DNA from 2 places in the Sporosarcina sp. Y1004 genome. Region 1 is predicted to be linked to the other one. Evidence: predicted binding sites of a transcription regulator. Region 1 holds the regulator's gene; the other holds the start of a gene.
What was found. The regulator CtsR, encoded in region 1, represses protease genes until heat stress. The targets are predictions, from matches to a motif close to ATGGTCAATAAAGGTCAAACA.

Region 1 (4,219 bases):
CTACATTGCACCCGTTGAGTTTTCTGGCTTTTTTAAATGGCTAAATGCGGATACAACTCCGGGTTATTTCACGATGAGCGCGACGGATTCAGCAGATAATCCTAAATTTGTGGAAGCAGAAATGGCTTACACGCCATCGTCATTCTTCCATAAGCAAGTTGAGCGTCATATACGAATGAAAATGCCGAACCTCATCTTTTATGGAGATGTACAACTTGAAATTGATGATGAAGGAAAGCCGCATTATATACGTTCATACGGTGAATTCATCAGCGCACGTAATGGTTTTGACGTAAAGGGAATTGTAGTCGTTGATCCTGAGAGTGGTAGTGTGAAGAAATATTCGCTAAAAGATGTTCCAGAATATATTGATGGCGCTGTTTCACCTGAAGCTGTCAGTTTGCAGAACAGCTATTTCGGTAATTATATCCATGGTTTCTGGAATTCAATCATTGGGAAGAAAGACGTTAAACTACCGTCTGATGAAGGAACAGAGGCGAATGTCAGTCCAATCTTCGATGAAGATGGCCATATGTATTACTTCACCGATTTCACTAGCCCGAAAGAAGGCGTCGATTCGATGCTAGGCTATGCGTTGACTGACGGGAGAACAGGTAAAGCCACATATTATACAGGTAATCTAGAAGAGTCCTATATGGATTCTCAAGGAGCACTTCAAATCATAGAAAAGAAATTCATAGAAAAGAAATGGTCGGGAGAAATGCCAGTCTTGTATAACTTCTACGGAGAAGCTAGCTGGTTGACACCGGTACTCGATTCAAATGGATTCCTACAAAATTACTTCATCGTATCAGCATCGAATCCGGAGATTTCGGTCTACGGAAATACGCCAAATGAAGCGTTAAAGTTATATAAAACAGCTCTTCAACGCGGAAGTAGCAGTGTGGATGGCAGTTCAGGCGCCGAAGAGGCGAAGGTGGCGGTAACTGTCGTGCGTGTCTTTAAAGAACGCGTTGGCGACTTTACACTGATTTCATTTTTAGCGGAGGATGGACGTAACTTCATCGTTTCTTCTGAAACTGTGCCGCTTGCCATTTATATTCAAGCAGGCGATAAACTTGCCGTAACGTATTTAGAAACGGGAGAACTATTCTTGCCGGTTAAAGAATTGACGAATGTTAGCGTGGAATAGAGGGTAAAGGAGTGTAAGGCTATACGCCTTGCACTCCATTTTTTTGTTTAGAGACTAAAAGATCACCTACTATGCCGATGCTAAGGGAATCCCCTCCTTCTTGGTGCATATCGATTGCAGTGCGAACAGAGAGTCCTGTACAATCAAGTCAAAGATAGTCAAAGTCAACGGCTTATTCCCCCAGTAGGAAAGAGGTGAGGACATGCGAAACATTTCCGACATTATAGAAGGATATTTGAAGGCAATAATCGAAGAGGAACAGTGTGGAACGATTGAAATTAAGCGCAATGAAGTTGCTGAAAAATTCCAATGCGTACCATCGCAGATCAACTACGTCATTAAGACCCGTTTTACAGCGGAAAGAGGGTATGCAGTTGAGTCTAAGCGAGGTGGCGGTGGTTATATACGCATATTCCGCGTGCAGGCAAATTCTCGTAAAGAATTAATTGAACATATTCTAGAGGGTATCCAGTCAGGAGCCTCCTTTACAATGGCCCTGGATGTCGTCTACAGACTAATTGAGGAAGACGTTATATCAGAGCGCGAGTCAAAGCTTATTCTCGCCGCTGTCGATCGAACAACAATCCATCAGCCACTTCCCGAACGTGATATTATACGTGCACGTATTTTGCAAGCGATGCTTTTGACGCTCATTTACGAGCAGCTAAATTGATTGATAATCTAACTGATTTGAGGTGGCTTTCAATGATATGTGAAAATTGTAAAGAACGGCCCGCATCCGTCAGCATCACTCAAGAAAGCGTGGTCGGATCCATGGAACATCATTTATGTGAGAAGTGCGCCTTCCAATCACATACATTAATTTTTGATCCTAATCAGGAACCGCTGTCGATTCAACAGTTTCTATCGCACTGGTTCAGCGGTTCAGAATCATTTCAGGAACAGCAGCCGAAAAGAGGGGAACAGTTGACAGGACCTGAATGTCCTTCATGCGGTTTGACGTTCCCGAAATTTCTCGATATCGGGAAATTTGGCTGTGCGGCATGTTACGACACGTTCCGTGAAAGACTTCCATACGTCTTTGGGAAACTGCACAACGGACGTTCGTCACATACGGGTAAAATCCCAGTTTCTTTTAATGAGCTTTATGCCGTTAAAAAGAAGATTGATGAGATTCGGGTCAAAATGAAAGATGCTATCGAAGCCGAACGTTTTGAAGAAGCGGCAGAATTACGTGACGAAGCGAATACACTCAAGCAACACCTTTCCCATGGAGGTGAAGAAAACGATGTCGATTGAAAAATTCATGCGTAATGCGGTAACCACCTGGATGATAGCTTATGGAGAAAACTCAGATATCGTGATGTCTACACGGGTTCGGCTTGCACGTAATTTAACAGGCTATCGTTTTCCAATCGCCATCACGGAAGAAGAGGCCATGGCGGTTGATAGGGCGGTTACAGGCGTCTTGCTTGATGCTGTAGAAAACGGGTATACCTACACCAAGATGTCGGATCTCCCTGCACTGGAACGACAAGTGCTCGTTGAGAAGCATTTAATCAGTCCACAACTTGCAGCACCTAATCGGCACGGGGCTGTCTTGCTATCGGAAGATGAGACCGTGAGTGTCATGGTCAATGAAGAAGACCATATTCGGATCCAATGCATCTGTCCAGGGCTTCAGCTGGAAGATGCATATAAACAGGCAGACCGAGTAGATGATTATTTGGAAAAAGAGCTACCATACGCGTTTGATGAGGATTTCGGTTTTTTGACAAGCTGCCCGTCAAATACGGGAACCGGCATGCGCGCATCAGTCATGATGCATTTGCCTGCACTTACCATTACCAAACAGATTGAACGTATAATTCCGGCTATTTCACGACTTGGCATGATTGTCCGTGGAAGTTATGGAGAAGGAAGCGAAGCGCCCGGCAATATCTATCAAGTGTCAAATCAGACAACGCTTGGTAAAACGGAGCAGGAGATATTAAAAGACCTTAGGAACATTACATCTCGCCTGATTGCTCATGAACGGAAATCACGGGAGTTGTTACTTGCAAAGTCACGGATTTCACTTGAGAACAGGTTATTCCGTTCGCTCGGTACAATCAGCTATGCACGTCTGTTACCGTCAGGAGAAGCTGCTCGATGTCTTTCCGACGTCAGGCTCGGAATCGATCTAGGGATTATCCAGGACGTTGATGTGTCGATCTTAAATGAGTTGATGATATTTATGCAACCGGGTTTTTTGCAGCAATATGCAAGTACGGAGTTATCCCAGGAAGAACGGGATATCTTCAGGGCGAAATTGTTCCGCGAACGGCTTAACGTTGAAAGAACAGTGCCGCCGGTTGAAAAAGAAGCGGAAGAGTGAGCAACTATTTTGCACAATATCTTAGGTTTCTGTATAGTCAGGTCAAAGATAGTCAAAGTCAATTTCTCTAATAAAGGAGTTCTGACGTTACCAGTTGAATACGTATAATTAGGATGGTTGTTTTATCGCTCCATTCTAATATTTATAATTCAATTGAGTAATGTACGAGTATTTGGGGAATTGATTGTATATATATAGATAGAAGGAGAGGACTGATTATGATGTTTAACCGATTTACACAGCGTGCACAGAAAGTATTGCAACTTGCACAGGAAGAGGCAATTCGAATGAAACACGAGTCCATCGGCACAGAACATATTTTGCTAGGGCTAATCCGTGAAGGCGGAGGAATTGCCGCGAAAGCACTTGAAGCGATTGGTGTGAACTTTGAAACAATCGTACAAGGCGTGGAAAAACTTGTCGGAGCCGGAACAAAGGATGTCGGTCCCATCGTTCACTACACACCTAGAGCAAAAAAAGTTATTGAATTATCCGTAGATGAATCACGCAAACTTGGCCATTCCTATATCGGTACGGAACATATTTTGCTTGCACTTATTCGTGAGGGTGAAGGCGTTGCAGCGCGAGTATTGAATAATTCCGGCGTTAGCTTGAACAAAGCGCGTCAGCAAGTACTTCAACTTCTGGGAAGCAATGACAGTTCAGCAACAGGTCAAGGGGTCTCTAATTCTGCCGCAACACCAACGTTAGATAGTTTGGCACGTGAT
Region 2 (4,219 bases), on a different contig from region 1:
ACAGGTGATTGTCTATGATGATAACTGACGAATCTTGGGGAAATATCCCATTACTTCATATAGTGGAAGAAGAGTTTGCAGACAAACAAGTGCCTGTCGTTATTTTCTTCCATGGATTTACGAGTGCTAAAGAACATAATTTGCATTACGCATATAATATAGCGAAAAAAGGTATTCGGGTTCTACTGCCTGATGCGCATCTGCATGGCGCTAGGGGAGAGGATTTAGACGAAGTTCAGTTGAGTTTGCGGTTTTGGGAAATCATCTTAACCTCCATTGAAGAAGCAGGTTTCTTGCATGACGAACTGCACAAACGGGGCCTTCATTCGACAGGGAAAATTGGTTTTGCGGGGACATCGATGGGTGGCATTACAACGCTCGGATGTCTTGCCCTTTATGAATGGATCGACACGGCAGCGGTTATGATGGGCGCACCAGGCTTCGTTCAGTTGGCAAAAGCGCAAATGGCTGAGTTTGAGCGACGCGGTTTTAAATTACCTATAACAATTGAAGAAAAGCAGAAGCTACTGGCAACGTTAGCAACGTTCGATTTAACGAAAAACCCATCACTCCTAAACAAGCGACCTGTCTATTTCTGGCATGGTGAGCAGGATGCAGTAGTGCCTTATGAACCGACGCATAACTTTTATAAGGCAGTCAAAGCAGCATATACTGACACGCCCGACAACATTAAATTTGTTTCAGATAAAATGGCAGGGCATGCTGTTTCCAGAACGGGAATGCTAGGAGCTGCGGAGTGGCTTGCTGTTCATTTGAAATGATGGAGCAAACTCTGTTATGATGGGACTATCAAACGCAGGGAAAGAGGGATGTAGATGAGTCAGGATATGAAAGACAGTATGATGGGCGCACTGGAAAACGTAATTGACCCGGAACTAGGTGTCGATATCGTCAACTTAGGGCTTGTATATGATGTTGAACTCGACGAAGAAGGTACTTCAAAAGTTACGATGACACTTACATCGATGGGCTGTCCGATGGGGCCGCAAATCGTTGCCAACGTGACACAAGAACTGATGGAACTCCCAGAAGTGAAAAATGTTGATGTTAACATCATTTGGAATCCACCATGGTCTAGAGAGAAAATGTCACGCTATGCAAAAATAGCGCTTGGCGTTAGATGATACCAATATCCAGACTGTGTGACTTAGAGATGAGTCATGCAGTTTTTTTGTTTGGAAAATCTACAAAGTCGGACGTAATTCAAACATAGCTTTAAATTAGTACCTGGTAAAAAAGGAATCTGGAATTAATGTCGAATGATATACATATAGGGAGTGGATGATTTTGTCGGTAAATACAGCTGATGTGTGTGACGATTTTGCAAGTGAGTTACAAGTATGTGCCATTGAATTTAAATCTTATGGTAAAAATAAAAACTTTTCTGGTCCGATTGCAACGGTTAAAGTATTTGAAGATAACGTTCTAGTAAAAGAAGCGCTGCAAACAATTCCTGAGGGCAGCGTTCTCGTGGTTGATGGAGGCGGATCCAAAAGATGTGCACTACTTGGAGGGAACCTAGGTGAAATTGCGGAAACACGTAAGCTTGCCGGTATAATTATAAATGGTTGTGTCCGTGATACAACTGAACTTTCAGCGCACAACATCGGTGTTCTTGCGCTTGGAAGCAATCCAATGAAGACTATAAAAGTGGGTAATGGGGAGCAGGATATCGTATTACGCTTCGGAGACATCGAATGGACGCCAAATCATTACGTTTATGCTGATGAGGATGGTGTCGTCGTCGCTCCTCGAAATCTATTTAGCAACTGACAAACCTCTGAGAAGGAAAGCCTCTTCTCAGAGGTTATTCCTTGTTTACAATCCAGTGCAAATACTTTACAACAAGTTCAATTCATCCTATAATTTAGTTAGTCAAAGATAGTCAAAGTCGAAGTTAACCTATAGAAAGGTGGATGGTTATGCGAATGGATGGACAACAAGAAGACCAGCGTACACCTCTTGAACAATTCGGACGCAATCTTGTCGAAGAAGTAAAAAAAGGTAAAATGGATCCAGTTATTGGACGTGATGAAGAAATTCGAAACGTCATTCGGATTTTATCGAGAAAAACGAAAAATAACCCTGTTTTAATAGGTGAACCTGGCGTTGGGAAAACAGCAATCGTAGAAGGACTCGCACAGCGGATTGTGAAAGGCGACGTGCCTGAAGGATTGAAAGACCGTCAAATTTACGAACTTGATATGAGTTCACTTATCGCGGGTGCAAAATACCGCGGTGAATTTGAAGAGCGCTTAAAAGGCGTACTGAAACAAGTGAAAGACAGTGCAGGGGAAATCATTCTATTCATCGATGAAATCCATACCATTGTCGGTGCTGGAAAATCTGAAGGTGCAATGGACGCTGGAAATATGCTGAAACCAATGCTAGCACGTGGCGAACTGTATTGTATCGGGGCTACAACGCTAGATGAGTACCGCATGAATATCGAAAAGGATCCAGCACTAGAACGTCGTTTCCAGCAGGTACTTGTACGCGAACCTTCCGTGGAGGATACCGTATCAATTTTACGGGGTTTGAAAGAACGCTACGAACTTCATCATGGCGTGCGCATACATGACCGCGCAATTGTCGCAGCGGCAACCTTATCGGACCGCTATATAACAGAACGTTTCTTGCCGGATAAAGCAATTGACTTAATCGATGAAGCGAGTGCGATGATTCGTACTGAAATCGATTCGATGCCATCTGAATTAGATGCAGTGACACGTCGGATTATGCAACTTGAAATTGAAGAACAAGCTATGCGTAAAGAAAAAGATGCAGTGAGTAAAAACCGTCTAGAGGTACTGCGGGGTGAATTGAAAGAACTGAAAGATTCGTCCGCAGGAATGCGTGAGCAGTGGGATTCGGAAAAAGCGGCATTGCGTGTCATTCAGGACAAACGCGAAAAACTAGATCGTTTCCGGCGCGAACTGGAAGATGCTGAAAATCGCTTTGATTTAAACAAAGCAGCGGAACTCTCTTATGGAAAAATCCCAACGCTTGAGCAAGAGTTGCATGAAATGGAGGCCATCCTCGTAGATGGTCAGGAAAATCGACTGCTCCGTGAAGAAGTAACGGAAGAAGAAATTGCAATGATTGTTGCGAGGTGGACGGGCATTCCAGTGACGAAACTGGTTGAAGGTGAACGTGAAAAACTGCTTCGTTTGCGTGAAACACTTGAAGAGCGAGTTATCGGGCAAGATGATGCGGTTCAACTTGTAACGGAAGCCGTATGGCGTGCGCGTGCAGGTATTAAAGATCCAGACAAGCCTATTGGTTCATTCCTATTCTTAGGGCCAACCGGCGTCGGAAAGACTGAACTAGCGAAAACACTTGCAGCAACACTGTTTGATTCGGAAGATCATTTCATCCGCATCGACATGTCGGAATACATGGAAAAACACAGTATATCGAGACTGGTCGGCGCACCACCTGGCTACATCGGTTACGAAGAAGGCGGCCAGTTGACAGAAGCGGTTCGTCGCAATCCATACGCGGTCATCTTGTTGGATGAAATCGAGAAAGCACATCCGGACGTTGCAAATATCTTGCTACAAGTGCTAGATGATGGACGGATTACCGATAGTCAGGGAAGACTCGTAAATTTCACAAATACAGTTGTCATCATGACGTCAAATATTGGCTCAGCCTACTTGCTTCATGGTTTGGACGATACAGAAAATCATGCAGCAGAAGATCTCGTTATGGCTGAATTAAAAAATCATTTCAAACCGGAATTATTAAATCGAATGGATGATATTATCATTTTCCATTCGCTTACAGGAAATTCGTTCCGCAGGATTGCACGAAAAATGATTGATGACCTCGTCAAACGATTACGCATGCAGGAAATTGCTTTGGAATACAGCGAAGATGTACTTGATTGGATTATTAATGAAGGAACAGATGCCGATTTCGGTGCACGTCCATTGAAGCGGTTCATCCAGCGCCATGTTGAAACAATTGTTGCAAAAGAAGTCATTAAAGGCGATCTCAAGCTGAATGATAAGCTCGTTCTTACTATGGAAGAAGGAAAACTGGTTATTCAGCTAGTCTAAAAGAAAAAGCCGCGGCGCTTGAATTCCGTGGCTTTTTCTATGGGTTATCCAATAAAAAACCATCTCCGACGTGGGAGATGGTTTTTGTTGATCAATTATCTGCAACTTCTCCGTTTGGTAAAGCTTCACCCAAG

Region 2: a site for CtsR is predicted at 1,893-1,913, ahead of AC25Y6_RS16220 (ATP-dependent Clp protease ATP-binding subunit). Genes of this name have one in related genera too.

Annotation. Positions count from the first base shown of each region.
Region 1 is NZ_JBYHFQ010000001.1:107,536-111,754, reverse strand. It holds gene AC25Y6_RS00660 (hypothetical protein) at 1-1,153, shown strand, start outside; gene AC25Y6_RS00655 (CtsR family transcriptional regulator) at 1,356-1,826, shown strand; gene AC25Y6_RS00650 (UvrB/UvrC motif-containing protein) at 1,859-2,413, shown strand; gene mcsB (protein-arginine kinase McsB) at 2,403-3,491, shown strand; gene AC25Y6_RS00640 (ATP-dependent Clp protease ATP-binding subunit) at 3,710-4,219, shown strand, end outside.
Region 2 is NZ_JBYHFQ010000029.1:15,513-19,731, forward strand. It holds gene AC25Y6_RS16205 (prolyl oligopeptidase family serine peptidase) at 15-782, shown strand; gene AC25Y6_RS16210 (metal-sulfur cluster assembly factor) at 837-1,145, shown strand; gene rraA (ribonuclease E activity regulator RraA) at 1,309-1,794, shown strand; gene AC25Y6_RS16220 (ATP-dependent Clp protease ATP-binding subunit) at 1,950-4,085, shown strand; gene AC25Y6_RS16225 (DUF2929 family protein) at 4,177-4,219, opposite strand, start outside.